One region of the Paenibacillus sp. FSL R5-0914 genome, then DNA from elsewhere that is predicted to be linked to it. Evidence: riboswitches for the same ligand, from Rfam matches in the RefSeq annotation. Region 1 holds a riboswitch; each other region holds the start of a gene.
What was found. Region 1 has a riboswitch for cyclic di-AMP ahead of MKX60_RS03400 (C40 family peptidase). Riboswitches for the same ligand answer to the same signal wherever they lie in the genome.
Positions count from the first base shown of each region.

Region 2: it holds a riboswitch for cyclic di-AMP, as region 1 does, so the genes downstream of both, MKX60_RS01265 (hypothetical protein) here and MKX60_RS03400 (C40 family peptidase) in region 1, are expected to answer to the same signal.
Region 3: it holds a riboswitch for cyclic di-AMP, as region 1 does, so the genes downstream of both, MKX60_RS08460 (alpha/beta fold hydrolase) here and MKX60_RS03400 (C40 family peptidase) in region 1, are expected to answer to the same signal.
Region 4: it holds a riboswitch for cyclic di-AMP, as region 1 does, so the genes downstream of both, MKX60_RS21720 (APC family permease) here and MKX60_RS03400 (C40 family peptidase) in region 1, are expected to answer to the same signal.

Region 1 is NZ_JBBORH010000001.1:798,013-805,913, reverse strand. Features, by position in the region: gene MKX60_RS03410 (GNAT family N-acetyltransferase) at 61-546, opposite strand; gene MKX60_RS03405 (C40 family peptidase) at 804-1,295, opposite strand; cyclic di-AMP (ydaO/yuaA leader) riboswitch at 1,301-1,442, opposite strand; gene MKX60_RS03400 (C40 family peptidase) at 1,802-2,230, opposite strand; cyclic di-AMP (ydaO/yuaA leader) riboswitch at 2,284-2,422, opposite strand; gene MKX60_RS03395 (hypothetical protein) at 2,637-3,467, opposite strand; gene MKX60_RS03390 (M1 family metallopeptidase) at 3,479-5,485, opposite strand; gene MKX60_RS03385 (YwhD family protein) at 5,589-6,095, shown strand; gene MKX60_RS03380 (AbrB/MazE/SpoVT family DNA-binding domain-containing protein) at 6,195-6,668, opposite strand; gene MKX60_RS03375 (transglycosylase domain-containing protein) at 6,870-7,901, opposite strand, start outside.
Region 2 is NZ_JBBORH010000001.1:301,810-309,710, reverse strand. Features, by position in the region: gene MKX60_RS01290 (ABC transporter permease) at 1-7, shown strand, start outside; gene MKX60_RS01285 (hypothetical protein) at 42-233, shown strand; gene MKX60_RS01280 (hypothetical protein) at 385-837, opposite strand; gene MKX60_RS01275 (hypothetical protein) at 877-1,386, opposite strand; gene MKX60_RS01270 (hypothetical protein) at 1,403-1,894, opposite strand; cyclic di-AMP (ydaO/yuaA leader) riboswitch at 2,028-2,193, opposite strand; cyclic di-AMP (ydaO/yuaA leader) riboswitch at 2,614-2,803, shown strand; gene MKX60_RS01265 (hypothetical protein) at 2,994-3,410, shown strand; gene kdpF (K(+)-transporting ATPase subunit F) at 3,537-3,614, shown strand; gene kdpA (potassium-transporting ATPase subunit KdpA) at 3,627-5,303, shown strand; gene kdpB (potassium-transporting ATPase subunit KdpB) at 5,320-7,353, shown strand; gene kdpC (potassium-transporting ATPase subunit KdpC) at 7,409-7,901, shown strand, end outside.
Region 3 is NZ_JBBORH010000001.1:1,902,683-1,910,583, reverse strand. Features, by position in the region: gene MKX60_RS08480 (exosporium glycoprotein BclB-related protein) at 1-514, shown strand, start outside; gene MKX60_RS08475 (cysteine desulfurase family protein) at 655-1,767, opposite strand; gene mnmH (tRNA 2-selenouridine(34) synthase MnmH) at 1,819-2,856, opposite strand; gene selD (selenide, water dikinase SelD) at 2,914-3,972, opposite strand; gene MKX60_RS08460 (alpha/beta fold hydrolase) at 4,129-4,938, opposite strand; cyclic di-AMP (ydaO/yuaA leader) riboswitch at 5,045-5,229, opposite strand; gene MKX60_RS08455 (hypothetical protein) at 5,451-5,624, opposite strand; gene MKX60_RS08450 (Nif3-like dinuclear metal center hexameric protein) at 5,709-6,503, opposite strand; gene MKX60_RS08445 (endo-1,4-beta-xylanase) at 6,615-7,634, opposite strand; gene MKX60_RS08440 (glycoside hydrolase family 43 protein) at 7,663-7,901, opposite strand, start outside.
Region 4 is NZ_JBBORH010000002.1:1,267,729-1,275,629, reverse strand. Features, by position in the region: gene MKX60_RS21730 (DsbA family protein) at 154-906, shown strand; gene MKX60_RS21725 (disulfide oxidoreductase) at 903-1,367, shown strand; cyclic di-AMP (ydaO/yuaA leader) riboswitch at 1,565-1,723, shown strand; gene MKX60_RS21720 (APC family permease) at 1,847-3,664, shown strand; gene MKX60_RS21715 (ABC transporter substrate-binding protein) at 3,867-4,874, shown strand; gene MKX60_RS21710 (FecCD family ABC transporter permease) at 5,096-6,151, shown strand; gene MKX60_RS21705 (FecCD family ABC transporter permease) at 6,151-7,185, shown strand; gene MKX60_RS21700 (ABC transporter ATP-binding protein) at 7,261-7,901, shown strand, end outside.

The DNA.
Region 1 (7,901 bases):
TTTGTGACAAAAAAATGAACGATAATGCCATCAAATCATTGAAAAATATGGAATTTAATATTATTTATCATAGACCATGCAATAAAAAGGTTTGTTTCCTGTGGGGGTTAGGCGTTCATACGTATCGGTAATCGTAAATCCACACTTTTGGTAAGTTCGGATCGCCCGCTGGTTCCAGGTCAATACCTCTAGATCAATCTCACGCTCAGGATAACGAAGCAAGGCTGCTTGCACGATTGCATCCATGAATATTTTTCCTAGACCTTGACCGCATAGATCAGGGCGCATACCAATCCCCAAGCGAACAACACCTTCCATTGGAAACAACTGCGCGAATCCACACAAAATCCCTTGCCCATTTAATATGGAGACATATTGCTCATTCCGTAGCTGCGGGTCACCGAACTCGATTCCAAGAGCCTGCATTTGCTCCCACGGCATCCAGCCGTAAATATTATAAGGGGCAGTGTAATCCCAGTTGCAAATCTCTTCCGCGTGACTGGTCTCCATAGGCGCTACATGAAAAGTAACAGAGGGATTTATCATAAGGTCAAGGACCTCCTTTCACGGGGGGGGACTTAAAATGTCTTATATTTCTAGCTTAAAATACTTATGGTCCTTATAAGGACATCGAAGGCGTTTATGCTTGTAACTAATTATATACAAAAAGAGGCATGGTCGACTCAGAAATTTATGAAGATTATTGTTTTACAAATTCTGAGAGGGGTAAATACTAAATAAGACAAAAAACAAGCTCTTCCCCAAGAATCAACATCTTGGAAAAGAGCCTATGTACGATTTACTTATTGAACATCATCATTATCTTCTGTCTCAGAAGCAACAGAATGATAAGCATCTGTGCTCATAATTCGTTTAGCACCGATGTAGCGTTTCACGTAGTAGCTATCACTCAGGGAGCTAATCGTTACACCGCGTGAGGAAGATGCGTGTGCAAACTTGCCTTCACCGACATAAATACCGACATGGGAGACACCCTTACCACTTGTATTGAAGAATACAAGATCTCCAGATCTTAAATCATCTTGGGAGATAGCAGTACCCATTTGATACTGGGAACCTGATTGGTGTGGTAGGTTTATACCAATTTTATCAAATACATACATTGTAAATCCGGAGCAATCAAATCCATTTGTGGAGATGCCGCCGGATACGTACTTAGTTCCGATGGTCTTGTCGATCACTTTATCCATTTTGGAATCCGCGAAAGCGCTTCCTGCTCCGATGGTGAAAATAATGGAAAAGCTAAGTACTGCTGCTGCTAGCTTCTTCTTCAAAAGTTTATACCCCTTCCGGATGCCTACGAGGTTAGCTTAAGGGTTCGGTTGAAGGTCCCCTATGACCCCTCTAAAAATGGAGGTCAATTCACCCAAAGTTGGTTCCCCCGTTTTCCTAATAGTTAGGAAACTCGGCTGATACTGTTGATTAGGAATAGCTTGTAATCAATACATGACAAAACCTTTGTAAATAACAACTTAATGATTACAAAAATGTTACTAAAATCTTACTGCAGTTATTGTAACAAACAGAGTGCCGCTTGGCAATCGTTTTTAACATAATCATGCAGAAAAATTCGTTTTTTTAAAGACAAAATGCATATGTAAGCGATAATATTAAACTAATTTTTATATTTATTGAAATTTTTATCAAATAAAAGTGTTTAAAGTCCGTTCTAGAGGTGTAAAGAATATAATAAGGCAAAAGAAAACCTGGATTCGATTAAGTGAATAATCAAACCCAGGTCTATATAATGTAATTGTGAGGTTATAGTTGTGGGGAAGTATTAATCGTAGGCTATAGCTTGATATGAGGAAGTACTCATTACTCTTTTAGCACCAACGTAGCGATTGGCCCAGTAGGACTGGCTAAGTGAAGTGATGGTCACGCCATATGAAGATGATGATTGTGCGAATTTTCCGTTTCCAACATAAATGCCGACATGGGATACGCCGTTGCCCAATGTGTTAAAGAAAACTAGGTCACCTGAACGCAATTTGCTTTTGGCTACAGGAGTTCCGACATTATATTGAGCTTTTGAAGTACGGGGCAAAGAAAGACCCACCTTCTTGAATACATACGTAGTAAATCCAGAACAGTCAAACCCGGCAGTGCTAGTGCCTCCGGTTTTATAGGCAACTCCAATTGTCTTTGAAATAACACTGTCCATCTTAGAATCTGCAAAGGCACTTCCTCCACCAATAGAGAACGCCATCACAAGTCCTAGCGCCGCAGCGACGCATGCTTTTCTTAAATTCTTCAAAAAAATTGTACCCCTTCCAATGCCTGTGAGGTTAGCTTAAGGATTCGGTAGAAGGTTCCCCTATGATCACTGCAAAGCGAGATCAATTCACCCAAAATATGGTTCCCCCACTTCCCGGTGCAAGGAATTCGGCGTTTTATGCACCAGATAGTGACTTATCGACATGACTACGACAAATACATGAAGTTATGTAGAAATCGTTTCAAATGATTACAAACTTGTTACCAATGGAACAGGACTTATTGTAACAAAGTCTTTACGATTTTGCAAATCCTCATAATTTGTCTATAACGCGAAAGAGTCCCAGCTCCTGATTCAGGAACCGGGACTCTTATATTATGTTCTGTAATGCTTCAAATTATTGTGGAAATGCTTTACTTTGCCATAGATGATATTGAGCTGAAATTCCCCACATTTTGAAGAGTGTTGAGGGCAGTGATGAAAGTTGACGAATAAGAAGTGCTGGTAGGCCAGGACAGAAGATACCCGTTAGTCCGCACACTAGCAAAAGGATCAGGCCTGCTGCACCAAGTATGATTGAAATTCCTATTGCCGGAATCAGCGACTTCAAGCAAATGAATAAGGAAGAGAACATCCCCGTGCCGCTGGTATAACCAAACTGCATATATAGAAGGAACAGGCGCACGATAAAGATGTATATAAGCCATGCCAATACGTATGGAACTAGATGAAGTAACAAAGAGTAGTTCAGAAAGGAGGACAAGAATAGCCCGTACATTTTTGGAGCAAGCCAGTATAACGGAAGTAGAGCCAGCACCCATTCGATTAGACTGAAGATAAACACTGGAAATCCATAAAGCTTCATACCGGGAAAAAAGAACAGGCCACGCTCTCCTTTTCGCTCCTGATGGAGTTCATGCAGTAATCCTGCCCTTATGAAGGGGGAGAGTAGCAGTCGTAAGACAACAAGCCCTAGGAACATCCATAACCAAGTACGTATCGCAGGATCTGTGTTCAAGCTGAACTGCCCTTCGACATAATAGAGTAGTCTGCCCATTCCGCTGCCTCCAGCGTCTTTATCTGGATAACGTAGTAGAATTGGAACGATAGCAGATCGGATGAAGCCGTACATAAAGTAGCCCCAGAGCAGTCGGTAGATGAAGAGCAGAATCAGAATATAAAATTGCTCCTTCATGCTTTGCCAGCCGCGGGTTATCGATGTTCTCACAATCATTCACCTCACCAGACAAGAGTTCCGAGCACGGTTTCAACTAGTTTAGTTACACTTAATGTCCAGCGGGAGAGCGTTTTGGGCTCTATTTCCGCCAGTCTGAAGTTATTAAGATGTTTGTTTTCTAACAGAATGGTATGCTCAGGATCAACCTCAGCAGAGAGCAGAAGCTTATCACTTAACAATTGGAAGGTAGTCTCTGCTCCTTCACCGCTCCAGACCCGCTCTGTAGCAGAGCCATCGGCGAATGTGAATTTAATGGGAACGTCAACGTAATGGCTCCCTTTGTTTGTAATCTTTACTATGGATTCATAGCTCTGAGCATCGCTGTTGCCATTCTTTTTAATCGTAATCGTATCTACTGAGAAATCAGGAGCACCACCACCATAAATATAATCTTCGAAATAAGGCAGCCATGATTTTTTGGTTACCTTCTCAATGACTTTTTGAAAATCAGACGTAGTGGGGTGCTGGAAACGGAATTTACGTGCGTAAGTGGACATGATGCTGTTCATTGCCTTAGTGCCTACTTGGCGTTCAATATCCTTAAGTACTAGCTTTCCGCGAATATACACATTCCGGCTATAGGATTCTGCCCCGGCATATTTCCATGTTTCTAAATTTAGCGTCTCTGATTTGGTCACCAAGCTGGACTGAAGAGGGAGATTCGTTTTGATGCCATATTCTTGCTCCATGAGTCTGTCTTCAGCATAAGAAGTGAAGCTTTCATCTAGCCAAGCCTCTTCGAATTCATTGCTGGCTACCATGCCGTAAAAGTATTGATGGCCAATTTCATGAACGACGGTTCTTTCAAGTGAGGTGTCAGGAGAAGAGTCTGTGGCTCCAAACGCTGTAATGAGTGTTGGATACTCCATTCCTCCAGCCCCATTCCCCTCCTTAGGCGGAACGATAATAGACAGAGTCGAGTAGGGATAAGGACCATACCATTTGCTGAAGTAGGTCAGAGCTGCCTTAGCGGCCTGAAGGTATCGTTCCTTTAAGTCTTTGTGTAATGGATCGAGATACACCTTAATCCGTACACCAGGCACTTCTGGCGTAGAGAAGGCTTCTTCGGCTACTGTAAAATCAGGGGATGCCGCCCACGCAAAGTCATGGACATCGTCAGCGTAGAACTGATATATTTTCTGATCTTGCTTTAGCTTGGCATTCTTCACAGGAAATCCGGTCGCAGCTACCGTGTAGTCGGAAGGAACCGCAATCGTTACATTAAAGATGCCAAAATCGCTGTAAAATTCAGAGGTGCCGTGGTACTGATGCAAATCCCAGCCTTCCTCCTTAACCCCGCGTGTGCCCATAGGCTCGTATACACTAAGTTTAGGGAACCATTGCCCAGCCATCACGAAATTGCCTGATGCGCCCATACGGGCAAATATTTTGGGGAGCTGGACCTCGTACTGGAGTTTAAGCGTGACACTTTCTCCACCATTAACCGGCTGTGGGAGATGTACCTTTAGGAGTGTCTTATCGTTGACGTTACCATCATCGGGTTGTACAAATTGCACTCTTTGCATTAGTGATGTTCCTTCTGTTGTGCGCAAATCGGTTAAAGTCATACTTCCGAAGCCGTTCTCTGGCATGGTGTCACCTCTGAGCGTTCCTCCGGACTCCTTCATAAAGGTAGTATCTGATGAAGCAAAAGCATTTGGATACATATGAAAATATAGATCACTTACCGGTTTTACACCGGGGTGTGTCCAGGTTACCGTCTCAGAAGCGATTAAGGTTTCTGTATCAGGAACAAGCTGAACATCGATGTGATACTCGACAACTCGTTGACTTAATGCCTCTTCTGCTGGAACGGGGGCGCTTTCAGGCAGTGTCTGTTGTGGTGCAGCTGCAGGAGCTATGCCGCTTGAGGACTTGGCCTCTTTTGAAACAAAGCTAGTAACAGAAGATGTGGAGTTATCCCCCGAATAGACCCATATGCCTCCTAATAGCACGAGGGTGGCCAGGGTCGCAAAGATGATGATGTACCTTAATGACAGTGACTTCATAGTGTGATTCCTCCCGTGACAAGCATCTACGGGATGTATATGTTTGCAATCGCCGCATTATTAGCTAAAATTAAATTATTCGTAAGAGGAAGGGTGTGCACTCGTGGACAACATACAACCGGAGGGCAAGAAACAGATTGCCTTAAATATTGTGAATGCCAAAAGTAAACATAAAGGCTTTGGAGCGGGCTCTATAGAGCTCAATAACGTATCGCCTGTCATTATTGATGGCGGTGAAGCAGTCATTGATATTGGTGCCATGCATGCCAAGAGTAAGGTTGAAAAGGGGATTAAATTCTCCATGAACCGTGAAGATGTACCTAACGGTAGACAGGTTTGGGTAGTATGGGTAGCAGTGGACCGTACACAGGATAGTCAATTCTATGGCGGAATAACGGCCTGTGAAATGTGGATCGATACGGAAGCACGTCGCGGTTGGAAAATTCTCGCCGAGCATGTCAATAAGTTGGATGCTGCTCTAAAACGCAAAATCGATGTGGGAGGGCTTGGCACAGTTGAAAAAGCTGCCCTCAAATCCCTCTTGATCTCTCATAATGAGGCATGGTGGACTGCGTCCTCCGATGAGCTTAAGGCTGCACTGACCGAGTAGGAACGATTACCCGGTCAAGGTTACCTGATACAGAAAAAGGCTTCGACATCCTGAAATAGGAGAGTCGAAGCCTTTTTGAATTGAACACAATGAATTAGTTTACGATTTGCCTGCCGTACTAAGTTTGCGTTTGAGTTGACTTACTCTAGCTTGACTGATCCCAAGAATTTCAGCAAGCTCTTTCTGATTGGCATATGGATGTTCTTCTATGGCCCGCTCCAGGCGTTGGCACATATCCTCTGTCTTCGTCTTCCGGATCGTGCTGCTGTGCTCTGACACTTCGCCTGCAAAATCTTGGCGCGCCTCAGGCACTTGAGACATGCGTTCAGGGTCGGCAATTTCTTTTAGACAGCTACTGCAAATAAATTGCTCTTTATAGTAGGTGACATGGTCGTGGCTTCTGCAAAACGTACATTCTGTCGAGGTGTACTTCCTGAGTATGATGGTGTTATCGTTTAATATAAAAAATTCGATAGGATCACCAATGTCGATATTACGAGTCATACGGATTTCTGCGGGAACCACAATTCTCCCAAGACTGTCTAAACTCCGGATCATGCCTGTATCCTTCATCCCATGTCCCTCATTTACATCTTTATATTTTGGTTGCTACTAACTATTATAGCAGTAATTGTGAGTTAAGAGAATGGGGTGAATATAATTAATGAAGCGGTTACATCCTTTGTGGGAGAAGTGAAAATCGAGTTTGGCCATCCTATGGATTCTACAATAAATAAGTAATAAAAAAGAAAACCTCTTCAATTAATGAAGAGGTTAATTCAACCACCAGCGTTTAATATTGTTCCACAGGGAACGACTTTCTTCAGCAGGATCTACTTTGCTTTGTACATCATCGACAGCGGGAGCTTTGCCATGTTGATCACAGTATTCGGTGGGCTCAGTTCCACTAATGAAAGTCTCCAGTTCTTTTTCGGGACAGGCTGCTGTAGCTAGCTTACCGGATTGCGGATTGATGTATACACTGACTACGCCATCTGGAATGGGAAAAATCTTAGGCGGGATATTTTCCAACGCTTTTTCAGTAAACTCCGCAAAAATTGGAGCTGCCCGTCGGCCATCGGTAGTTGTGATGTCGCGCCCCTTGTCATATCCAACCCAAACTGCAGTGGACAGCTCGGGGGTGAAGCCTACCATCCAGCCGTCTGTATCCGTAGTTCCAGTCTTCCCGGCTACCGGACGTTTGATTATAGAAGCTACGCGATTTCCTGTCCCCCCAGTCTCAAATACCCCCTCCATTAAACGGGTCAACACATAGGCGGCAGAAGGTTCTACAATGGCTTCACCCTTTGGCTGTGGTGCTTCATACAGCACCATACCATTAGAATCCGTTATTTTTAGAATGGCTGTGGTGGGCATTTTCTGACCACTGTTTCCAATAACAGCGAATGCCGCAGCCATTTCTAGCGGACTGATCGGTGAGGTACCGAGTGCCAGTGACGGCACGCTTTGAAGCGGACTATCAATGCCCATCTTGCCTGCCATCTCGCTCACCTTATCTGCGCCGATCTTCATGATCGTATTCACAGCATAGATATTGTCGGATGCTGCAATGGCTTGTCGCATATTGATTTCGCCCAGATACTTATCCCCGAAGTTCCGAGGCTGGTAGGTTTTGCGATTGTTATCATAATGGAACATCGTTGGCTGGCTTTTGAAAACGGAAAGACCAGTCATCTCTTTAGAAGAGAGTGCTGCTAAATACATGATCGGCTTAAAGGACGAGCCAGGCTGACGTGTGGTGGCTAGAGCATGGTTGTATTGGTTGGTACGATAATTTTTTCCGCC
Region 2 (7,901 bases), 500 kb from region 1:
GATCTAAGTGGCTTCATATAAACTTTTAAGGAGTGGTAATCATGACTAAAAGTGAACAATACAATATGATGCTTTTAATGAGTTCGGTATCTCTGGCTACGGTTAGTAGAATGCTCTCGACCAATGGGTCCGCTTTAATGGATTTCACTCAGGGTGTATTGACTGGGATTGCCATGGTGGGGATGATTGCGGGATTGTGGATGTACGGTAAGGCGCGTAAGAGTAAAGCGTAATAGTAGGAGATAAGGAAGCCGCGGCAGATGCCGTGGCTTTTTTATTTTTTGTGTACGTATCGTAAAAGTTATTTGGAAGATAGTTGCGGACTCCAGGGCTCCTGAGTCCAATATATGCTCCGTACACTCAAATGTCTTTCCTTTTGAGGGATTAGACAACGGATAGATTACCACTAGGCAGCAAATCCTCTGGAGCAGTCAGTTGCTCCCGCACACGCCTAAGCTGCGCTTTTAGTACAGGAACACTCTTTTGCAGGATGATGCTTATTTGAGGTAAAGATAGCTTTAGGCCATACCACATCGTTTTTATAAGCTGTTCCTCCCAAGGCAATGCCTTGGCAGACAGGAGAGAGCGGCGTGCGTAATAATCGGCGCATTGTCGGATACAAGAGCGGTAAGCTTCGACAGAGAATAGCTGGCTGTCGAAGCTTTTTTGACGGAATATTTTATGAAGCTCTTTAAAAGTACGGATAGTAACCTCCTCAGCTTCTGCTGATTGTTGTAACAACATGGAACTGAGCATATAGATATCATTCGTACACTTCTGAACACACTCTGCAAATATAGTTCTACGGGGGGATTCGGCAGGTAAGGGGTCAGGCATGATAAACACGATCCTTTCAGAATTGTTTATGGGATGAACCTATAATATAGAAAAGTAAGAAATGGATTTGTTGATAAGCTCGGCGGTATCAGGTTCTGGATAACTATGTTTTTGAAGCGCAACACTGGATGGTTTATAATATAGCCGCCCTCCTTTGGAATCTCTCCCACCAGCGACAGCTCTGTACAGACGACCTTGTTCAATGTGCCCTGCCAAGGATTTGCCCTGCAGCTTGGCTTTTAAATCCTGTAAAGCACCTTGTACTAGCTCAAACTGAGTCTGATCCCACTCTGAACCATGGGTACGTACTTTATCTATCGCTTCCTCTAGCCGGCAATGGTATATCATTCTGAGAAAAGAACTCCATTTAATAAGATCGAAAGTTTTGGTATTGGCAGAGATAAGACATGCCCCCCAGCTGCTACCTCCTTTACAGGTAAGTTTCAGGATGCCATAACGGCTGCCTTGATCAGCCTCCATTCCATAATGAATAGGCTCAGGTGAATCAAAGACGAATACTTCTATGCGAGATAGTCTTCGCTGGTCCATGACAGTTTTCTCCTCCTTAGGTTTCCAAAAGCTTAAGATCTACATGGTGAATGTCATTAGCCTTCTCTATACAGGCGAGCATTTCAGCTTCATTCTCACAGACTGCGGCATGCTCCAGCCATAGTCTGAATTTCTGTTTGCGTATAACGGATAAATGTAAGGGAAAGGTGTTGCGGGATCTCATTACGTACCAACCGACTGCAACATCTTTCCACGGTTCCTTAAAAGCGGTGAGCCACGGAAAACGTTGGTGTGCTGACCAATCCTGCAGCTGTTGCTTTTCTCGGATACTTTTATATATTTCGTATATAATTGTTCGGTCCATACAGTATTCACAGGTAGATGGGCTGCTGAAATGGCGAAGTGATTCAATCTGCTTCTGACCAAAAGCATAGCCGACAATAGTTCTGTGATGATCCTCTTCGAACCACAACGCTCCAAAGCAAACATAATTTAGACTTATCGGCTCAAGTAGCCCTTGCTGAGTTCCCCAATAATAGTGTTTCATTCCTTTCACCCCGTCCAGCATGCTATCACCCTATAGATTCAGGTAACGCAAAAACCGCAGCAAGAGGAGGACCTCTGCTGCGGTTTTGGAATACAGGTATACACACACCTGTGCCAAAGCGTGGCGGATCAAGGGTCTCTCTCTTTACGCTTACGAGGTTAGCTGTCGGATTCGGACGGTGAGAGTCGCCCTACCTATGTGAGACTTGAACAGTCTCCTTCGGATTCACCCCAAGTAGGCCATGTGGCCTGATGGTTCCCCCGTTCCCTGCAAATGCAGGAACTCAGCGTTGAATGTATTTCGTGAAATAGATTCAACCCGAATCATACTCTTTTCAAGGTGTTTCTGTAAAAACAGAAAGTGTTCTTTTGAGCGCAATTTAAACCAAATCCTGCCTACTACGACGGAAAAGGGAACCAAATAGGTATTTATTGCGAGTTATCGGGCTTCTTCCTCGCTTAATCTCGACTTCTTGTTTTCTTACCTATAAAGGCGATTTTTTGAGATTTCTACATTTGTGGTGAATAAAATCACATGGTATGCCCGCTTTTCGCTAATGGATTAAAACTCGAGTAAACAAGAGATATAGAGAGATTGGATATCAAGTAAGCGCTATCCAACGCGAAAATAGTTTTTAATTTGCATTATTTTGGCATCAATCAGGTTTTACAATTCTTCCTGCATAAGGGTATGATTACTCCTGTTTCAACAACAATCGAATATTTGATCCGCTTAATTTCCGATAAGGAAAGCGGGGGAACCAACAATCGGCAGACGATGTGAGAGTCGGAAGCCGGTTATGGGGTGAATCCTGTAGAAGGTGCGAGTGAGCTCGCATCTATACAGGTAGGGCGACTCTCACCGCCCGAATCCGACAGCTAACCTCGTAAGCGTATGGAGAGAGGATGAGTGCAATGTGACCGCTAGCGAGCCACAGAGGAGAATCCTTTGTGGCTTTTTGCTGTGCTTTTTTAAGCAAAGCATTTATGGAAAACCTCACGAAGAGGTCGTTATATTCATCATTAGCGGTAGCTTTTCTTTCAAGATCAGGGTGATCAAGCTCTGATCTTACAAGCAAAGCATTTGAGGAGAATAAGAGATGACAGATCAGAATGAATATGTACTGGTATGTGCGCCAACGAAGGCAGGCGAACATTTTATTAAGCTTCTAAAATTCAGAGGCATTAAGATGGCCGGATTGACCAACAACTTGCCTGAGAAGGCCCTACTCGAAGAGATGGGGATTGAACAAGTCGTTCTAGTTGATACCCGCCATCAGAATACTTGGTTTCGCCCGCCGTTCCCGGTAGGACGGGTATATCTGTTCGAGAGCAGCTTTACGTTATGCTGCCGCTACATTCAGATGTGCCGCACTTGGACGACGCAGCCGATTTTTGTAATCACAAGCTCAATAAATCCTAGATTGGTCTATAAAAGACTTGGTGCAAGTTATGTAATCTATTCCCACAGTGGTGATGCTGATTTTCTAATCGATAAATCACCTCATCAAGGATAAAAGAAGGAGTGCGGGAGATATGATGGATCTGTATATGGTAGCTTCGTTAGCTGTAATTTACGGGTTGTTTTATGGATTTATGCGCTGGTGCGCAGGTGTAGTTGAGGATACAGGGAGGGATAAGTTGTGATTCTAGTAATCGCTGTTACCCTACTGTTGTTTGTATATCTGGTTTACGCATTGATTCATCCGGAGAAATTTTAAGGAGGGGCATTCATGGGCATTTTGCAAATAGTTGCTGTAATCGTAATTCTTATCTTGCTGGTTAAGCCGATGGGCACGTATTTATATTATGTATTTTCTAATGAACCGAACCGTACGGATCGATGGTTTGGAGGCATGGAAAAAGGAATTTATAAGCTGATCGGCCTGAAAAAACGGGACGGTATGTCCTGGAAGAAGTACGCGCTCAGCTTTGTTTTAACGAATATCGTACTGGTTACTTTCAGCTATATCTTTCTTCGATTGCAGCGGGGTTTACCGCTAAATCCGAATGGAATTGCGGATATGGAACAGACGCTTTCATTTAATACAGTGATCAGCTTTATGACCAATACGAACCTGCAGCATTATAGCGGGGAGACGGGGCTTTCGTATTTTTCACAAATGGCTGTCATCACGATGATGATGTTCACATCTGCAGCGAGCGGATTTTCTGTTGCGGTTGCCTTTGTCAGAGGAATCACGGGACGGAAATCAGTCGGGAACTTCTTCGAGGATTTCGTCAAAGCACATATTCGTGTGTTCATTCCGCTAGCTTTGTTAGTTTCATTGGTGCTGGTAGGACTGCATGTGCCACAAACGCTCAAGCCATCACTTGAAGTCACTACACTAGAGGGCCAAACACAACAAATTGCTATCGGTCCAGTAGCTTCTTTGGAATCGATCAAACATCTGGGCACGAATGGTGGCGGCTTCTTCGGGGCCAATTCATCCCATCCTTTTGAGAACCCTAATCCACTTACGAACGTTCTGGAGATTCTCTCTATGTGGATGCTGCCAGCTTCGCTCCCTTATATGTACGGATTGTTTGCCAAGAACAAACGTCAGGGCTGGGTAATTTTTACCGCAATGATGACCTTGTTTGTTCTGCTATTAAGCCTAAACTTCTATGCTGAATCAAAAGGTAATCCGGCGATCAATGCACTAGGAATCGAATCTTCACAAGGTAGCATGGAAGGTAAAGAGGTGCGCTTCGGCATACCGCAGTCTTCCTTGTTTACTTCAGTAACAACCGCAGCTACGACAGGTAGTGTTAACAATATGCATGATACGCTGACGCCGCTGGGAGGCATTACGCCTCTTGCACTGATGATGCTCAACAATGTCTTCGGTGGTAAAGGTGTCGGACTGATCAATATGCTGATGTATGCGATTCTGGGTGTCTTCCTGTGCGGTCTGATGGTCGGGAGGACACCGGAGTTCCTCGGACGGAAGATAGAGGCCAAGGAGATGAAGCTGATTGCCATTGCGATCCTTGTGCATCCGTTCATTATCCTTGTGCCAACTGCAGCTGCGTTCCTGACCGATTTGGGGCAAGGGGCGATTACGAACACTGGATTCCATGGACTCAGCCAAGTGTTATATGAATATGTCTCTTCTGCCGCGAACAATGGCTCAGGATTTGAAGGACTTGCGGACAACACAACCTTCTGGAATGTTACAACCGGGATTGTCATGCTGCTAGGTCGTTATGTTTCTATTATCGCAATGTTGGCGGTAGCAGGTTCTTTGCTTCAGAAGAAGCCGGTTCCTGAGACGATTGGCACGTTCCGCACAGACAATGGACTGTTTACGGGAATTCTGATTGGTACAGTAGTGATTATCGGTGCGTTGACGTTCCTGCCGGTCATTGTACTCGGCCCCATTGCAGAATATCTAACCTTACGGTAGGAAGAGGGAGAATAAGATGAGTACTGTAAAAAGAAAAAAGCTGCTGACGGGACCCATACTCCTAAGCGCTGTAAAGGATAGCTTTATAAAGCTTAACCCAGTAACGCTAATCAAAAATCCAGTCATGTTCGTGGTAGAGGTCGGTACGATCATTGTCCTCCTCATGGTGCTGGCTCCTGGATATTTTAATGCAGAGCAATCGATAGGGTTCAATATCACAGTGTTGTTCATTCTGCTATTTACAGTGCTGTTTGCGAACTTCGCTGAAGCACTGGCGGAAGGCCGCGGTAAAGCCCAAGCTGATTCGCTTAAGAAAACGAAACAAGATATCACTGCCAACAAACTGGTTGGAGGGTCGGTGAAGACAGTCTCTTCCTCCGAGCTGCGTAAAGGAGATATCGTCATTATCAGTCAGGGAGAACTCATCCCTGGTGACGGTGAGGTGATTGAAGGGCTAGCTTCCGTAGATGAATCAGCGATTACAGGTGAATCCGCACCTGTAATCAAGGAGGCTGGTGGGGACTTTGGCTCCGTTACAGGCGGTACACGGGTCGTCAGTGATGAGATCAAAGTCAGAATTACTAGTGATCCTGGTGAGTCGTTTCTAGATCGGATGATTTCCCTCGTTGAAGGGGCGAAACGTCAGAAGACACCTAATGAAATCGCGCTAAATACGCTTTTGATCAGTCTGACGCTGATTTTCTTGATTGTAGTAGTGACTTTGCGGCCGATTGCAACTTATCTAGGTGTTGATCTTGATATTCCCGTCATGATCGCCTTGTTGGTCTGTCTGATTCCGACAACAATCGGGGGGCTACTCTCCGCAATCGGAATAGCGGGTATGGACCGGGTGACCCAGTTTAATGTACTCGCCATGTCGGGTAAGGCAGTTGAGGCTGCCGGCGATATTAATACGATGATCCTAGATAAGACCGGTACGATTACCTTTGGGAACCGGATGGCGAGTGAATTTGTACCAGTCGGAAATGAATCCGAAGCGGAGCTTACGGCATGGGCGGCCATCAGTTCCCTAAAGGATGAGACGCCTGAGGGACGTTCTGTAATTGAGCTGTCCAAAAAGCTGGAACGCAGCTATGACAGCAAGCTTGCTGAAGGTGGCGAATTCGTAGAGTTTAAGGCCGAAACTCGGATGAGTGGTATTGACCTGCAAGATGGACGCTGCGTACGCAAAGGTGCGGTAGACTCCGTGAAGAAATGGGTACAGTCGAAAGGCGGTGTCATTCCCGCGAACCTCGACAGTAATTCTGATGCCATCGCCCGGATGGGGGGGACCCCGTTAGCGGTTGCGGTAGACAATCGGATCTATGGACTTATTTACTTGAAGGATACCGTTAAGCCAGGCATGAAAGAGCGGTTTGATGAGCTGCGGAAAATGGGGATCAAGACCATCATGTGTACGGGTGACAATCCGCTGACCGCAGCTACGATTGCCCGTGAAGCGGGGGTAGATGATTTCATCGCGGAAAGTACACCTGAGGATAAAATAGCAGTCATTCGCCGCGAACAGAACGAGGGTAAGCTGGTTGCGATGACTGGGGATGGTACAAATGATGCCCCTGCCCTTGCACAAGCTGATGTGGGCTTAGCCATGAATAGCGGCACTACAGCTGCTAAGGAAGCAGCAAATATGGTCGATTTGGACTCTGACCCTTCGAAGATTATTGAGGTCGTGGCGATTGGTAAACAGCTGCTGATGACGCGGGGTGCGTTAACAACCTTTAGTATCGCGAATGATATCGCGAAGTATTTCGCCATTATTCCGGCGATGTTCATGCTCGCTATTCCTGAAATGGAAGCCCTGAATGTAATGGGACTAGGCTCGCCAAGCTCGGCTATAATATCCGCCTTAATATTTAATGCGATTATTATTCCGCTGCTCATCCCACTGGCTATGAAGGGTGTGTCGTATAAAGCTATGAGCTCTACGAAGCTGCTTGGACGCAATATATTTATCTATGGGCTAGGCGGAGTGGTAGTTCCTTTTGCGGGCATCAAGCTCATTGATATGATCGTAAGTGTATGGATTTAACGACGTGTTGACTAATCATTGAAAGGGTGAGAGCATCGTGAATAACGGAAACTCCATGGAGGACACTGAAGAGCAGTTATCATCATCGAAAGGTGCTTATTTCTTTATTATTGTGCGACTAAGTTTAGTATTTATTGTTCTCTGCGGAGTGATCTATCCTCTGACAACTACAGCGCTTGCCCAGGTTCTAATGCCGTCGCAAGCGAACGGCAGCTTGCTTAAGAATGATGCTGGAGTAGTTGTAGGCTCGGAACTCATTGGGCAGAACTTTACGAACCCAGGACTATTTCATGGTCGTGTGTCTAGTATTGAGTATAAAGCAGAAGCCTCAGGGTCCAATAACTACGCTCCATCCAATCCGGATATGCTGCAGCGGACAAAGGATTTCATTACGCAGTGGAAGCTCGATAATCCGGATGTGCCCGTGAACAAATTGCCAGTTGATTTGGTCACCAACTCGGGTTCGGGGCTTGATCCGCATATCACACCAGCTTCAGCTATGGTGCAGATTCCTCGGATTAGCAATTTAACCGGTATTCCTGCATCAC
Region 3 (7,901 bases), 1.1 Mb from region 1:
CGCAATCATTCCACTGGCATCTGGTGGACCAATTATTATGACCACGGTTTTAGGTGGTTTGGTGGGAACAACAAGCCTTATAGGCTTCGGAAGTTCAGCCACAGGCATTTCTCTTGTTGGTGGAAATATAGATTTGACAGGTACTGTTCTTGGACCTCTTATCAACTTTGCAATGTCCGTTCCTCGTTCAGGAGTGATAACATCTATTGCTGCATACTTCAGTAATACCATTGCTTTATCGCTTCTTGGTACTACGATAAATGTAACAGCGCAATTGTACCAATCGGCCACACCAAATAACACATTTACTCCTATTCCAGGTGCAATAGTACCACTTCCATCTATCACTGGTACTATTAATTTAGGAACTTTTGTCAGCGGAATTACGAATGGTATCAATTTTGCTGTAACACCGCAGACACGTCTTCTTATGGTATTCTCAGCCACTGCTACAGGTCTTACCCTTGTAAATACAGTCACTGGTTATGCAAGTGCAGGCTTTACTATTGTATAATCACTAACACAAACAAAAGCATCTGCCCTCCCCACTAAAGGAGTAACAGATGCTTTTGTTATAATATTCGATTAAAATTTCTTAATCTTTCGATCCGGAGAGACGATATTGAGCAAACTTAGCTATCCCTGGCAATCCACTCACAACAAATACTCTTTCAGCTTACCGATAACCTCATCGATCTCCGCTTTAGTCGTATACCGTCCCACACTAAAACGAACCGCTCCCTGCCCAATACTTGCTGAGACATTCATTGCCTTTAGAACAGGTGAAATCAATGTTTCTCCAGAATGACAAGCTGAGCCTGTTGAGGCAGCCACATCTTCCAGCGAAGCAATCACTTCGTGACCCACCGCTCCAAGAAAACTAACGTTAAGCGTGTTGGGCAATCGCTTATGCCTATGACCATTCAGGTGAATTCTGTCGCCAAATGCCTTCTGCAATCTATCGTAGAAATAATCCGCTACTTCTTTCACACGCTCTCTGGATGCAGAGTCCGAAGCAAGCTCACAGGCTTTTCCTAATCCAATAATATAAGGGGTGTTTTCCGTTCCGGCACGTCTCCCCTGCTCATGCCCTGCTCCGTGAATTAATGGCTCGATGTGAATGCCCTCTCGGATGTACAATGCTCCAATCCCTTTTGGCGCATATAATTTATGGCCTGCCAGCGTTAGAAAATCCACCCCTAACTCAGCCACATCAAGCTCTACTTTTCCAGCGGACTGCGAAGCATCGGTATGTACAAGGACACCCCGTTCATGGCAGACCTCAGCTATTTCTTTGATCGGCTGAATCGTGCCCGTTTCGTTATTAGAGTGCATAATGGAGACTAGTATAGTTTGGTCTGTAAGCTGATTTTTCACATCATCTACCTGCACCGTTCCATACGCGTCAACAGGTACATAAGTAATCGTGTAGCCCAACTGCTCCAGATACTGACACGGTTTAATTACCGCAGGATGCTCCACAGCAGACACAATAATGTGATTGCCTTTATGTCGATACGTTTGGGCGACGCCCTTGATAACGGTATTATTCGACTCGCTGCCCCCGCTTGTAAAAAGCACCTCACCCGGCGTACAATTCAGGAAATTAGCCACCTGTGTTCTTGCTCGCTCGATTCCGACTTTAGCTTTTTGTCCCAAAGAATGACTGCTTGAAGGATTGCCAAAATGACCATAAAGATAAGGAATCATAACCTCTGCTACTTCCTTATCTACAGGTGTTGTAGCGTTATAGTCTAAATAGATCATTTGTTAAGCCGAGCCTCCTCTAAACCCCTCATACTTTACGATACATAAAGCTTATACCTTCTGATTACTTAAAAAAGAGATTACCGCAGCCTCAGCTTCATCCAAATTGTTCACCTTAAAGGTAACTCTCTCAATGCCTTCATACTGAGTAGACGTATAATCGTATTTAGGATCATAGTAGTATTCTAACAGCAGCGCAACAGCCTCTCCGAACATATCAGCTTGCAAGCAACGCTCGATTTCCGCCGCAATGGGGATATGAATTCGTGATTTGATACTTCGAAATGCTGAAATGCACTGTTCTTTATATTCTTCTGGTCGATAATCCTCAAGGATTTGCTGCACTCTGGCTTGTAGTGGCATCTCAATCCAAATTTGTGTTCCAATCTCTTTCTGCTCGGCCATGAATGGGGGCATTACGACCTTCCCAATCTTTTTGCTCTCCGCTTCAAACAGTACATAAGGAGCATCCCCAAGCTTAATTAATTCCTCCATAAGAAGACTATCGAACGTTTTTTGATTGTTTGCATGAAGTCCGATCTCGCCAAAGATAGAACCGCGGTGACCTGCCATTCCTTCCAAATCCAAAACAGGATAGCTCTGTGCCTTCAGGCGGTGCAGCAGGTTTGTTTTACCTGTACCCGTATTTCCATGAATGACATAAGGCTTCGCCTTGAATTCATAGGACTCCAGTTCATCGAGTACCCATTTACGGTAAGCTTTATAGCCGCCAATCAATCGGTAAGCGTGAATATCCATTAAAGAAAGTACGGTCGCAGTTGTACGGCTGCGCATACCTCCCCTCCAGCAGAATACAGCCTTGTCCCCTTGAATCGCAGCAAATTCTTTGACAAAGGAAGGTAGCTTCGCAGCAGCAATCTCCAAACCGCGTTCTTTCGCAGCCTGCACACTTGTCTGTTTATACAACGTACCTACTTCAGCCCGTTCCTCATCATCAAAAAAGGGAATATTCAAGCTATCCGGCAGCGTTGCATCTTTATATTCAGAAGGAGATCGAACGTCGATAACGGTGATCTGCTTCTTATTCTTTAACACTCTTAGTTCTTCCAATGTAATATCCTGAAACAATGCGCTCTCTCCTCTGGTGGCTAACTTCTTAGGTCGCCTCTAAGCTGAACTCCAGCGTTATTGCGCAGCTATAACTGCAATCAGACCCGGATGCTCTTCCGTTACCTCTCCGATCAATGCTGCTTCTACACCTGCATCTACTAACTCTTTTAGCAAATCCTCACTTTGTTCAGGAGCAACAGAGATCAGCAATCCACCGGAAGTCACAGCATCACACAGAATATAGCGGCTTAATTGGTCCATCTCTTCCGGATAAAGAATACTGCCCTCCAAATGAGCAAAGTTATTCTTAGTGCCGCCTGGAACAAAGCCCTGCTCCGCGAGCTCTCTTACTCTTGGCAGCATCGGTACATTGCCTTGACGAATAATCAGTCCGTGATTGCTCCCTTTTGCCATTTCCGAGGCATGTCCAAGCAACCCGAATCCGGTAACATCTGTACAAGCATGTACATCATAGGGCTCCATGATTTCAGCCGCTTTTTTATTCAATGTAGACATGACTGTCGTAAGGCGTGTAGTTTCTTCTGTGGATAGCTGATCCTTTTTAATAGAAGTCGTTAAGATGCCCACACCGATAGGTTTAGTCAAAATCAGCTTGTCTCCTGCCTGCGCACCTGCATTCGTTCTTACTTTGTCCGGATGCACAAGGCCCGTAACGGCCAATCCAAATTTAGGCTCTTTATCGTCGATGGAATGTCCGCCCACAAGCGTTGCTCCTGCTTCCTGCACTTTATCTGCTGCACCGCGCAAAATGTCACCGAGAATGCTTTTGTCCAAAACAGAAATAGGGAAGGCCACAATATTAAGCACTGTAAGCGGCTTGCCGCCCATAGCATAAATATCACTTAACGCATTAGCTGCTGCAATTTGCCCAAAGGAATAAGGGTCGTCCACGATCGGCGTGAAAAAATCAACAGTTTGCACTAACGCCAGATCATCACTTAATCGATATACCCCAGCGTCATCACTGGTATCCAAACCTACAAGTAGATCCGGATTAGGAACGGTTGGTGGTAGACTGCGAATAACCTGCATGAGATCGGCGGGACCGATTTTGCAGCCGCAGCCCCCTTTTGAAGATAATGAGGTCAATTTTATGGTTTCGGCTTGAGACATCATGACTCAGCTCCTTTAGATAGTTAATCTCGAATATCTTTAATCTTACATCAGTAGACAGCATTGTACAAAATACAGACATACAGAAGAACGCCCCGTAGCCAGTACATACTCCCCGGCTATGGGACGCCCCTCATTTCTCACTTACCACTAAGATCAACTAATCTGCTGAGTTTCCTGCTGTTTCTCCAAAAACCGCTGAAGTATAGCATTAAATTTCTCCGGCTGACACAGATTACTAGGATCTAATGCGTTAGGGATGATCACTAACTGAGCATGTGGCAGCTGAGACACCATATCCTTCATACAATTAACTCCAAATTCACTAAAGTCACCTACAATACATAAGGCGGGACGCTTAAAAGACTTTAAGCATCTAGTGTAATCCACATGGCTCGTAGCCAGCCTTTGCCGATACAATTCCCGTGGACGTTTATCGAGAAGTCCTCTTCTAATCTCGTTATAAGCCAGATTCCAGCGTTCCCGGTACATCATACGAATCGAAGGCAGTACAAGCTCACTTGGAGCGTAATACATTAACCAGCTACAATAAGCAGCCATAAGCTGGATTTTACCAATTATCGTTGACGCCTGACTTCTACAAAAGCTATCCGCGACAACAATCGCTTTTACTCGCTCTGGGTATTGTTTCGCAATATGCTGAACGACGAGCCCCCCATAGGCACTCCCAACAAAAACAGCCTCACGAATACCCAAATCATTCAATAGCATAATTATATCTAGACATTGGGTTTCAATAATCTCGTTTGGGGCCTGCAGTAATTCACCTGATTTGCCATTCCCCCGTAAATCACACAGAATCACTTTATATTTATCAGAAAAATACTCCAATTGTGGCTTGAACATACTATGTGTTAATCCATGTCCATGGATAAACACAACCGGAGCCCCTGTTCCATTGATTTCGTAATAGAGCGAAGTTCCATTCAGTTTAGCAATAGGCAAAGTTAACACCTCTTTCATAGATAGGTTCTACAACTATATCTGCTTTTTAACGCAGCAAAAAACCACAGAGGGATTCTCTGTGGCTATTCATCATCAAATACGCCATTCATCCTCTCTCCATACGCTTACGAGGTTAGCTGTCGGATTCGGGCAGTGAGAGTTGCCCTACCTGCATGGATGCATTTCTGCACCTGGAACAGGATTCACCCCATAACTAGTACCGATTGTTACACTGGTTCCCAGTTGTTGGTTCCCCCGCTTTCCTTAACGGAAATTAAGCGGACTTCTTATGTAATTGTCAGTTATGTGATGAATCATACTCCGTGTAAGGTTTCTTGTAAAGTTGAGCCGTGGGCAAAATAATGTTGAAAGCCATGCTTTTCATTTCATATTGAGCATACACTTCGTTTTCTCTTTCTTTTGCTCTTGTTTACTCAATATATCTAAAAAAAGCCGAGCGGCCATCAGAGATCAATCCCTGAACCACTCGGCTTCGTTATACAATCATATGGCTACAACAGATCGGCGTTTTTCAATGCATGCTCCCAGCTCGGAAAAAAGAACAGCGCACTTCTCATAAGATCAGGATCGCTTTGCTTCACTTGTTTTTTGCTGATCGAGCTTCCATCGATTTGAAGCTTTTTGATACGACTTAACACTTCATCAGCCTCCAAAGGAATTTCCATTGAAACACTCCTTTCTCAGTGACCTGGTTTCCAATCATTTTCTCCATAATATGCAAATTTATTCTTCATTTCGGTTTATACGAATTAAACCAGCTGATAGACCGGTTGTTCAGCAATAAAATAAGTAGGAATCATTGGGTATTTCTGTGCCAGAACTTCAGCTAAATATTTCATTCCTGGAGCTTCACTTTCCGCATGACCTAACATAATCAGCGCTTTTGATCTGCCTTGGTGGACAGCATCCCTCACATATTCTGGAGTTTCCCATTCGGGGCCCTCGCCAGCAATAATTAAATCAAGATTATGCTGATTAAAAAGAGGAATAGCCATCGTCCCACCTCCTCTGTAACCTACTAATATCCCCACTTGTCTGCATGTCTGGGATAGGTCTCCGGCAGCACGTACATAGGAGATGCCTAGCTTTCTTTTTATATACAGAGCCGCTTCACTTACCGTCATAGCTGGAATCGATAGGATTGTAGCAGTGGATTGCTGCTCAACCACATAGGCTGACCATTCAAGCTCTCGTAGCAAGCCCACCATGATCCCATCCGGTTGATGCCGATGCCAATAATCATGATAACGAAAAATAGCCAGTTCAGAACGCTCAATCAAACTCCGTTTCGCGCGAGACACAGGGTCAGCCTCTAACCACTTGCTCGTCTCATGATGACTGTAAAACACACCTTCATGTGTGATCAACAAATTGGCGTTCATAGCAACCGCTCGTTCCACAACATATTGCGTAGCGCAAAATGCCGTAACCATACCTGTAATCACCATTTCCGGATTCCCCGGCTTAAGAGTATCCACAGTCCCATCTATCTGTTCCATGGCTCCTATTAAATCTTCCAGAATCGTTCTAATTGTCACGCTCACTTTAATCCGCCCTTTGAGATCCATACTACTAATCTATCAACTTATAAATAACCCGCCCTTAATCGATATAAGGACGGGTTCACAGTTCATTATTTGAGCAGCTTGCCCACTCTATGATTTCGTGGCAGAGGTGATAATTCGATGGAAAGCTGGCTTCGGCTTATGCCCTTCATCGAATAGGAACGGCCAGTTCTTCCGCCCACGAACAGGGAAATCATCCAGCCAGGTATAGTCATCCGCTGCTCCCCAGAACGTGACCGAACTAATCACGTCCCGGTATTCTCTCAGCAGTGCGAACATCGCTTCATATCGATCTGCTTGAAGCTCGAGCAGCTCAGCAGGTACTGCCTTTAAGTCCATTCGTCTATCATCGAAACGGAACATGGATACATCCAGCTCTGTCAGTTGGAGCTGAAGTCCTAAAGATGCATATTTTTCAATCGCTGCACGAATATCCTCCAGACTAGGATCGTATAAATTCCAGTGTGCCTGCAATCCGACGCCATGGATCGGCACGCCTTGTTCCAATAGCGACTTCACCAGTTTATAGATTTTGTCACGCTTTAATGGATGGGATTCGTTATAGTCATTGTAGAACAACAAAGCCTTTGGATCGGCTTCATGTGCGAATTCAAACGCTTTGGCGATAAAGTCTGGGCCAACAATGTCGAGCCACTTCGACTGGCGAAGAAGTTCTTCTCCCTCATCAGCGATTACCTCGTTTACAACATCCCAAGCATAAATTTCTTCCTTATAACGTCCTACAACGGTCTGAATATGTGATTTAACTCGTGCAAGCAGAATCTCTTTGCTTACAGGTCCTCCGCCCTTATCCTCAAACAGCCAGTCCGTTGTCTGGTTGTGCCAAATCAAGGTATGTCCGCGCATCGCCATATGATGTTCCCTGGCGAAGGCAACCAGCTGGTCTGCTGCCCTAAAGTTATAAGTGTCCTCAAGTGGATGCAGACTTTCAAATTTCATCTCGTTCTCAGCGGTAATACTGTTGAAATGATAAGCAAGCAAATGCTCCTGTGATTGGATAGTTAATGGGTTGACGGCTGCGCCAATCTTGAAATCCTCTGCGAACACTGTCTTTAGTGCAGGCTCTGTAAAATCACTAGCTTGTCTCAACAAGTTCCCTCCTAACAAACGCTATTCATTATGACCGATAATCGAACCAATCAAAGTGGGCAGGTACCTCAGCTACTTTACCATGACCTGTCGCATATAAACCGATAAGAACACCTGTAAATCCATTTCCTTTTACGGCCTGTGGGGATAATGGGTATGCTGCCGCTGTAGATAGCTTATTCCATTCCTGCCCATCCAAGGAGAACAATAAGGTATATTCGGTAAGCTCCGCCTGTATTTTCAGATAAATTCGCTCAGCTGTAATTG
Region 4 (7,901 bases), on a different contig from region 1:
ATTAGTAATTATTAGGACACAGTGCTATAGCGCTGTGTCTTTTTTACAGCGTTTTTACAGTATTGTTTGCCAAAAAGAGATTAAAAATTATATAATTTTAAATGTATATGATAAAAACTACATTAGTCCACAGAGGACAGAAAGGAACTCTCCTTGAGTAAACCTAATAAAAGTACAAGCGTTCCCCAGCTTAGCAAACAAGAGAAACGGCGGGTAGAACAGGAGCAGCAAAAGCAGAAGACGAGAATTTTAATTATTAGTTCAATAGCTTTAGTAGTCATCATTTTTGTTGGATTGTTTATGTTAGCTTCGAAAGATGCCGCAAAAAATGCCACTTCGGGAGAACCAGTAGCATTCAATTACAGTGAGCTACCTAGAGTCGGTAAAGAGGATGCACCTGTTAAAATTGTTGAATTTGGAGACTTAAAATGTCCAGCGTGTTCCCAGTTTGCAACTTCAGTTAAACCGAAAATTGTTCAAGATTTTGTCAACGAGGGAAAAGCAGCGCTCTACTTTGTAAATATGGCTTTCGTTGGTCCAGACTCTGAAACTGCCTCACTTGCTGCATTATCTGTTTACCATCAGAATAATGATGAATTCTGGAAGTTCTATGATGCTGTATATGCTCAGCAAGGTGATGAGAGCGAAGAATGGGCGACTGAAGATTTCTTAGTAAGCCTTGCGGAGAAAGAGAAGTTAGCTATCGATTACGAACTGCTTCGTAAAGATATTAAGGATCGTACGTATGCAGATGAGCTGAATAAGGGTATGCAGTTAGCTAGTGAAGCTGGGGTGACGACTACACCATCCCTTTATATCAATGGAGTAATGACTACGGATCCATTTAACATTGAAGCGATTTCAACTGAAATTAACGACGCCGCAAAAGCTGTGGAGGCAAAGTGACAAAGTTCCTATCTTTTTGCAAGCGTAACTGCCTGTATCTGGCCTGGTTCGTCTCTTTAGTTGCTGTTGCTGGTAGCTTGTATCTGAGCGAAGTATTGAAATATGAACCTTGTAAGCTTTGCTGGTTCCAGCGAATTTTTATGTATCCTCAGTTATTCCTCTTGGGAATTGCAACCTTTCGAGGGGATAAAAGGATTATCCCATATGTACTTCCACTAAGCTTGATTGGTGGCAGTATCTCGATCTATCATTATGCGGAGCAGAAGATTCCTGCGTTAAGTAAAGTGCTTCCTTGTACAATTGGTGTTCCTTGTAATAAGGATTACTTGAACTTTTTTGGATTCATTACGATTCCTTTCCTTGCATTAATCGCTTTTGCTTTAATTAGCATTTTACTTTGGTACGGACGCAAGGAAGAAGAAGTGATGGAGTTAGATACAGAGGAAAGTTTAGGATTTTGATTTTTTAATTTTAAAGGATCCGAAAAAATGTGAAAAGTGATTAAAAACACGATCCAGAGGGATAATTGAAGAGAATGAAAGAGAGCATCCAATAAGACGCTGTATTTGCGCTTACTGGATGTTTTTTCATTCTTTTTTCATTTTTTTCAACGCTTTACTGTATACGCTTTGTAGACTAATATTAGACCTTGTGAGAAGTTGAATATGCGCTGAATTTTCTTAGGAAAAACGGGGGAACCAAACTTGGCATATGTGCCAATGGGGTGAATCGGAATGGGTCGATTAGACTTATACCGTAGGGCTAAACCACAGCCCGAATCCGCCAGCTAACCTCGTAAGCAAAGGTGGGATAATGACCATGCATAGCATGCGGATCATTTCCGTATGCTATTTTTAGTGTCTGCATTTATGAAATCCACCAATGAAAACAGCGCGCGGAAATTCCGTTTCAGCTCCCAAAGAAAGGAACTGTATCCACCATGGTAAGCAAGGTAAAACGACTATTGATCGGGCGTCCGATGAAGTCGAACGAACTCGATCATGAAAAGTTATCCAAGGTTAAAGCACTGGCTGTCCTGTCTTCTGATGCGCTCTCGTCTGTAGCCTACGGAACGGAACAAATTTTGATTGTACTGGTGGCTGCGGGGTTTACTGCCATCTGGTATTCCCTGCCAATTGCATTAGCCGTATTGGGCCTGCTGGCCATCCTGATTTTATCCTATCGGCAGACGATTTACGCTTATCCTCAGGGAGGCGGAGCTTACATCGTTGCCAAGAGTAATCTTGGTGTTCCGACAGGGCTCTTAGCAGGAGGGTCTTTGTTAGTGGATTACATTCTGACCGTAGCTGTTAGTGCGTCGGCAGGGACGGATGCGATCACATCGGCTTTTCCAAGTCTTCATAATCACACCGTTCTTATTGCAGTATCAGTTATTATTTTACTTACTTTGATTAATCTTCGCGGAGTTACAGAATCAGCTTCATTCATCGCAATCCCAGTGTATTTGTTTGTAGTGTCGATTGTAGTGTTGATTATCTCCGGTATTATTAAATATGCAGCAGGTGGCGTACATGCGAATGTCCCTGAAATTGGCTCTGCTGTTTCTAATGTTAGTTTGTTTCTACTATTAAAAGCCTTCAGTTCTGGCTGTTCGGCACTTACGGGTGTAGAGGCTGTATCTAATGCCATTCCAAACTTTAAAGCACCAGCTGAAAAGAACGCAGCCAAGACCTTAATGGTTATGGGGGTTATACTTGGATTTATGTTTACAGGTATCACACTACTGGCGTATTGGTACGGCATAGTGCCTGATGAAAAGGCAACGGTTGTTTCACAGATCGCTGAATCGACCTTTGGCCGCGGAACCTTATATTTTTTCATTCAAGGTATCACAGCAGTAATTTTGTTCTTGGCAGCTAATACAGCTTACTCAGCGTTCCCGCTGCTCGCATTTATGTTTGCAAAAGATAAATATATGCCACATGCTTTTATGGTTCGTGGAGACCGTCTAGGTTTCTCTAATGGTATTATTTTTCTAGGTGTTCTGTCTGCTGTGCTTGTAGCTGCATTCCACGGAAATACAGAAAGCTTGATTCCACTTTATGCGGTTGGTGTATTCATTCCTTTCACATTGTCACAGCTAGGAATGATGGTTCATTGGTTTAAAACAAAACCAGCGGGATGGAAAAAAAGATTTGTTGTAAATACCATCGGTATGCTGACTACATTGACGATTACTCTTATTTTTATCATCACTAAATTCTCAAGCGTATGGATGGCTTTCATTTTCTTACCTGCTGTAATGTTCGTGTTCCACCGGATTCACAAGCACTATTTGAACACTGCAGATCAGCTTCGTATATGCCCGAGTACAGATAAACCTTTGATTAAAGGCAGTACAGTTGTTGTTCCTGTTGCGGGTGTAACACGTGCTGTACTACATTCCATCAGCTATGCCAAGTCTCTAACGGATAATGTTGTAGCCGTGTATGTTGGCTTTGATGAAGAGGACATTCAAAAAATGGAGCAACGGTGGGAGGAATGGAATCCGGGTGTACGCCTGATTGTACTTCGTTCCAGATATCGCAGTATTATTCGTCCGTTAGTGAAATTTATTGATACTGTTGAGTGGAAGACCGCAGCGACGGATCATATCACGATTCTGATTCCACAGTTTATAACTAAGCATTGGTGGCAAGCTGTACTTCATAATCAGACCAGCTTTTTAATCCGTTCGTATCTAATGAATTCAAAAGATGTTGTAGTTGCGACTGTCCCATATCATTTGAATAAATAATGGATCATTAAGGAGAGGCTATATCCGGAACGTTCGGAATATAGCCTTTTTTTGTATTTTTGAGAAGGAAATTATTACAAATCCACAAAATTTAAAATTTATATGTTGACATAGAGAATGAGAATCAATATCATTTAAAAGTGAGACTGAGGTAGTCAACACCTTTGAATAACATAGGATGTACACACTAGGAGGGTATTTAATGTTTTTGTTTAACAGAATAAGATTTGGAAGCATGAAATTAACGATGATCGGATTAATGGTGATGGTGCTATTCTTATCCGCTTGCGGTAATAATAATCCCGGTAACGCTTCAAACGCAGGAACAGACAAAGCGACGGCACCTACTGCTGAAGCTACAGAAGCTCCTGCAGCTGCTAAGACGTTAACGGATGCAATGGGACATGAAGTAACGATTCCAGCTAATCCACAACGTGTACTGGGTTCTTATTTGGAGGATGCTTTGGTAACTCTAGGTGTGACTCCAGTAGCGCAATGGTCCGTGACTAATGGTATTCAAGATTATCTGTCCACTGAATTGAAGGATGTTCCTACGATCAGCTACGATCTTCCGCTCGAGGCAGTAACCAGCTTCGCTCCGGATCTTATCCTCATCCCATCGGAGTCATCTGTACAGAATGGTATCTATGACCAACTGAATAAGATTGCACCGACTTATGTGATTGGGGATAAGCTAAATCAAGATTGGCGTAAATCGCTACTCAAGATTGGTGAAATTCTGAACAAGACACCTGAAGCAGAGAAAGCCATTAAAGATTATGAAGACAAGGCGGCTGCAGCGAAAGAAAAGCTTAAAGGAGCTATTGGAGATGAGTCCGTGGCGATTTTATGGTTGGTACAAAAGAACTTCTATATTGTAGACGAAACCCGCAGCAGTGGTGCTGTATTATATACAGACCTTGGTGTAAAGCTGCCTAACTTAGTAACAGAAATTCCTGTTGGTACAAGAGCTACTTGGAATCCAATTTCGCTAGAGAAGCTTTCTGAGCTGACAGCAGATCATATTATCCTTGTAAATAGTGATAAGACTGAGGGTTCGGAGATTCTGGACAGTGCAATTTGGAAAGGAATCCCGGCTGTAAAAGCTGGTAATGTACATGAAATGAGCTCAACAAGCAGTTGGCTATACAGTGGTGCTAACGCTGGTGGCAAAATTATTGACGATGTGTTAAAAAGTTTTGTGAAATAAAGAGTCGTAATTCACCATGAATGAGACTGATCATTTGGGTGAGGAAGGGCGTGCAGATCAAGTATCTTAGGATACTTAGATCTGCACCATTTTTTTATAAACCATTCCTGTATTACTGAAAAATAACTCCTACAATTGTACAACCTAATTTTTTTTGCGATAATGAGAATGATTGTTGTTATCATATAGACCATTGTAACTATCGATTAAGGAGACGACTCATGGTTTCACCCTCAGATTTCGCACATCGTAATAAAAATGATACACAAAAAGCTATACATACCCGACCGGCAGCTGCAATGGGTATTCTAGTGATTGGACTCGCTGCCATTGCCTTTGGACTGGCACTTTCGGTCTCAGTGGGTGCGGCAGATATCAAGCTAGCTACGGTATGGGAAGCAATATTTCATTTCAATCCAGATGTACAAAAACATCAGGTGATAAGAGAACTGCGATTTCCACGCGCGATAGCAGGTGCTTTGGTCGGTGCTTGCTTCGCAGTAGCAGGGGCAATCATGCAGGGGATGACAAGGAACCCTCTTGCGGATTCAGGTCTGTTAGGCTTGAATGCGGGAGCAGGTGTAGCGCTGGCCATAGTTTTTGCTTTTGCACCTTCGATCTCATTTACTTCACTTATGTTGTTTTGTTTTATAGGTGCTGCTATAGCGTCTTTTATCGTATTTGGAATCGGGTCGCTATCTTTTAATGGCCTTACCCCTTTACGTTTGACGCTGGCAGGTTCCGCGGTTAGTGCACTACTGGTTGCTGTTAGTCAGGGCATAGCTATTCTTTTTAACTTATCCCAGGATATAGCCTTCTGGTTGGCTGGCGGAATGGGTGGGGCAAGCTGGACTCAGATCAAGATTATCTTCCCTTGGGTGTTCGTGGCACTAATCGCAGCGATGATGTTATCGCGGTCAGTCACCTTGCTCAGCTTAGGAAGAGAAGTTGCAGTTGGTCTGGGGCAGCGGACAAGATTAGTACAGTTGGCATGTATGATTGTTGTAGTAGTTCTTGCCGGAAGTGCAGTCTCAATGGTTGGCCCGATTGCTTTTGTAGGACTAATTATTCCACATGTAGCACGTTATTTCGTTGGAGTAGATTATCGCTGGATCATTCCTTGCTCGGCAGTTCTTGGAAGCTTATTGATCATCTTTGCGGATATCGCCGCTAGAATGATAAATGCCCCTTATGAGACGCCGCTAGGCGCATTAATTGCCATCATCGGTGTACCTTTCTTTATTTACTTAGCGAGTAAGCGGAAGGGGGAGCTGTAATGCACAGAACAACCCTTTCTCCCAATGACAATGAACGCCGTACACGTGCTATTACAGTGTTATCACTCCTTGCCATATTGATCGTTGTTGTTTTTATTGTCAGTATGAATACAGGATTTATGCGTCTATCCCCACGGGAGGTATTACATACACTGCTGGGTGATGGAACTCATCAGCAAAAGCTTATTTTATTTGATTTCAGATTACCTCGCATCGTAATTTCATTGTTGGTTGGAGCGGGCTTTGCAGTGTCAGGCTGTATTTTACAAAGTCTCGCAAGAAATGCACTTGCTGAACCGGCTACGCTAGGCATAAGTGCGGGTGCTGGTTTTGCGGTAATCATTTTTATCTCGTTTTTTCCGGCTACAACAGCAGCTCCGGTATTTGTCTTGCCGCTCTTAGCGCTTGGAGGGGCTAGCTTAACCGCCGCTTTAATCTATATTCTTGCTTATAGAAAAGCAGATGGTCTATCTCCAACAAGGTTGATCCTTATCGGGATTGCAGTCGCTGCCGGAATTAACGCTTGCCAGCTGGTGTTGGCACTTCGGCTTGATCCTAATAATTATCAGTTTGTAGCGACTTGGATCGCCGGGAAAATATGGGGTGGCGATTGGAGATTCGTCCTTGCTCTGCTACCTTGGATAGCGATTCTGTTACCGTTCGCCTTCTATAAAGCCCGTATTCTTAATGTATTGAATCTAGGGGACCATACTTCAGTAGGACTTGGAATGCGAGTGGAGAAGGAGCGTATTCTCCTTCTAGTGACAGCAGTTGCGCTTGCCGGCTCCTGCGTTGCTGTAAGTGGAGGAATTGGCTTTGTCGGCCTAATTGCACCACATCTTGCCCGCAAGCTTGTGGGACCCCGTCATCAGGTATTATTGCCCGCTAGTGCGTTGACAGGGGCGCTTCTTATGATTACTGCTGATACTATCGGCAGATGGGTGTTACAGCCTGCAGAAGTTCCAACAGGCATCGTGGTTGCGATCATTGGTGCACCTTACTTTTTATATTTACTCGCCAAATCGAAAGCATAATGCGTACGAAGCGAGTTTTACTATGTAGTTCATTCTAGGAGCATAGCTCCATAAAACTTTTAAGGAGTTGTTAACATGTCAGAACGTTTGAACACAGAAGAGTTAAGTATTGGGTATGCAGAGGCTACAATTGTTAAAGGGTTGAACTTAACTATCCCTACGGGAAAAATAACCGCACTAGTGGGCGCTAACGGTTCTGGTAAATCTACAATTCTTAAAACAATGGCCCGGATCATGAAGCCTAAGAGCGGCAGCGTAATGCTGGACGGCAAATCGATCCATAACTTCTCAACGAAAGAGGTAGCTCGTCAGCTTGCGATCTTACCGCAAAACCCAACGGCTCCAGACGGACTAACGGTCTCTGAACTTGTCAGCTATGGCCGTTTCCCGCATCAAAAAGGATTTGGCACAATGACAGCAGAGGATCGCAGCATTATCTCCAACGCAATCACTGTTACAGGTATGGAGCCTTTCCATGACCGTCCGATTGACCGCTTATCTGGAGGACAACGTCAGCGCGCTTGGATCGCTATGGCATTGGCGCAAGAAACTGACATTCTATTTTTGGACGAACCAACAACATTTCTAGATATGGCTCACCAGCTTGAAGTTCTACAGCTTCTGCAAAAGCTGAATGAGGAAGAAGGCCGTACCATTATCATGGTCGTGCATGATTTGAATCATGCTACTCGTTATGCACAGCATATGGTAGCTAT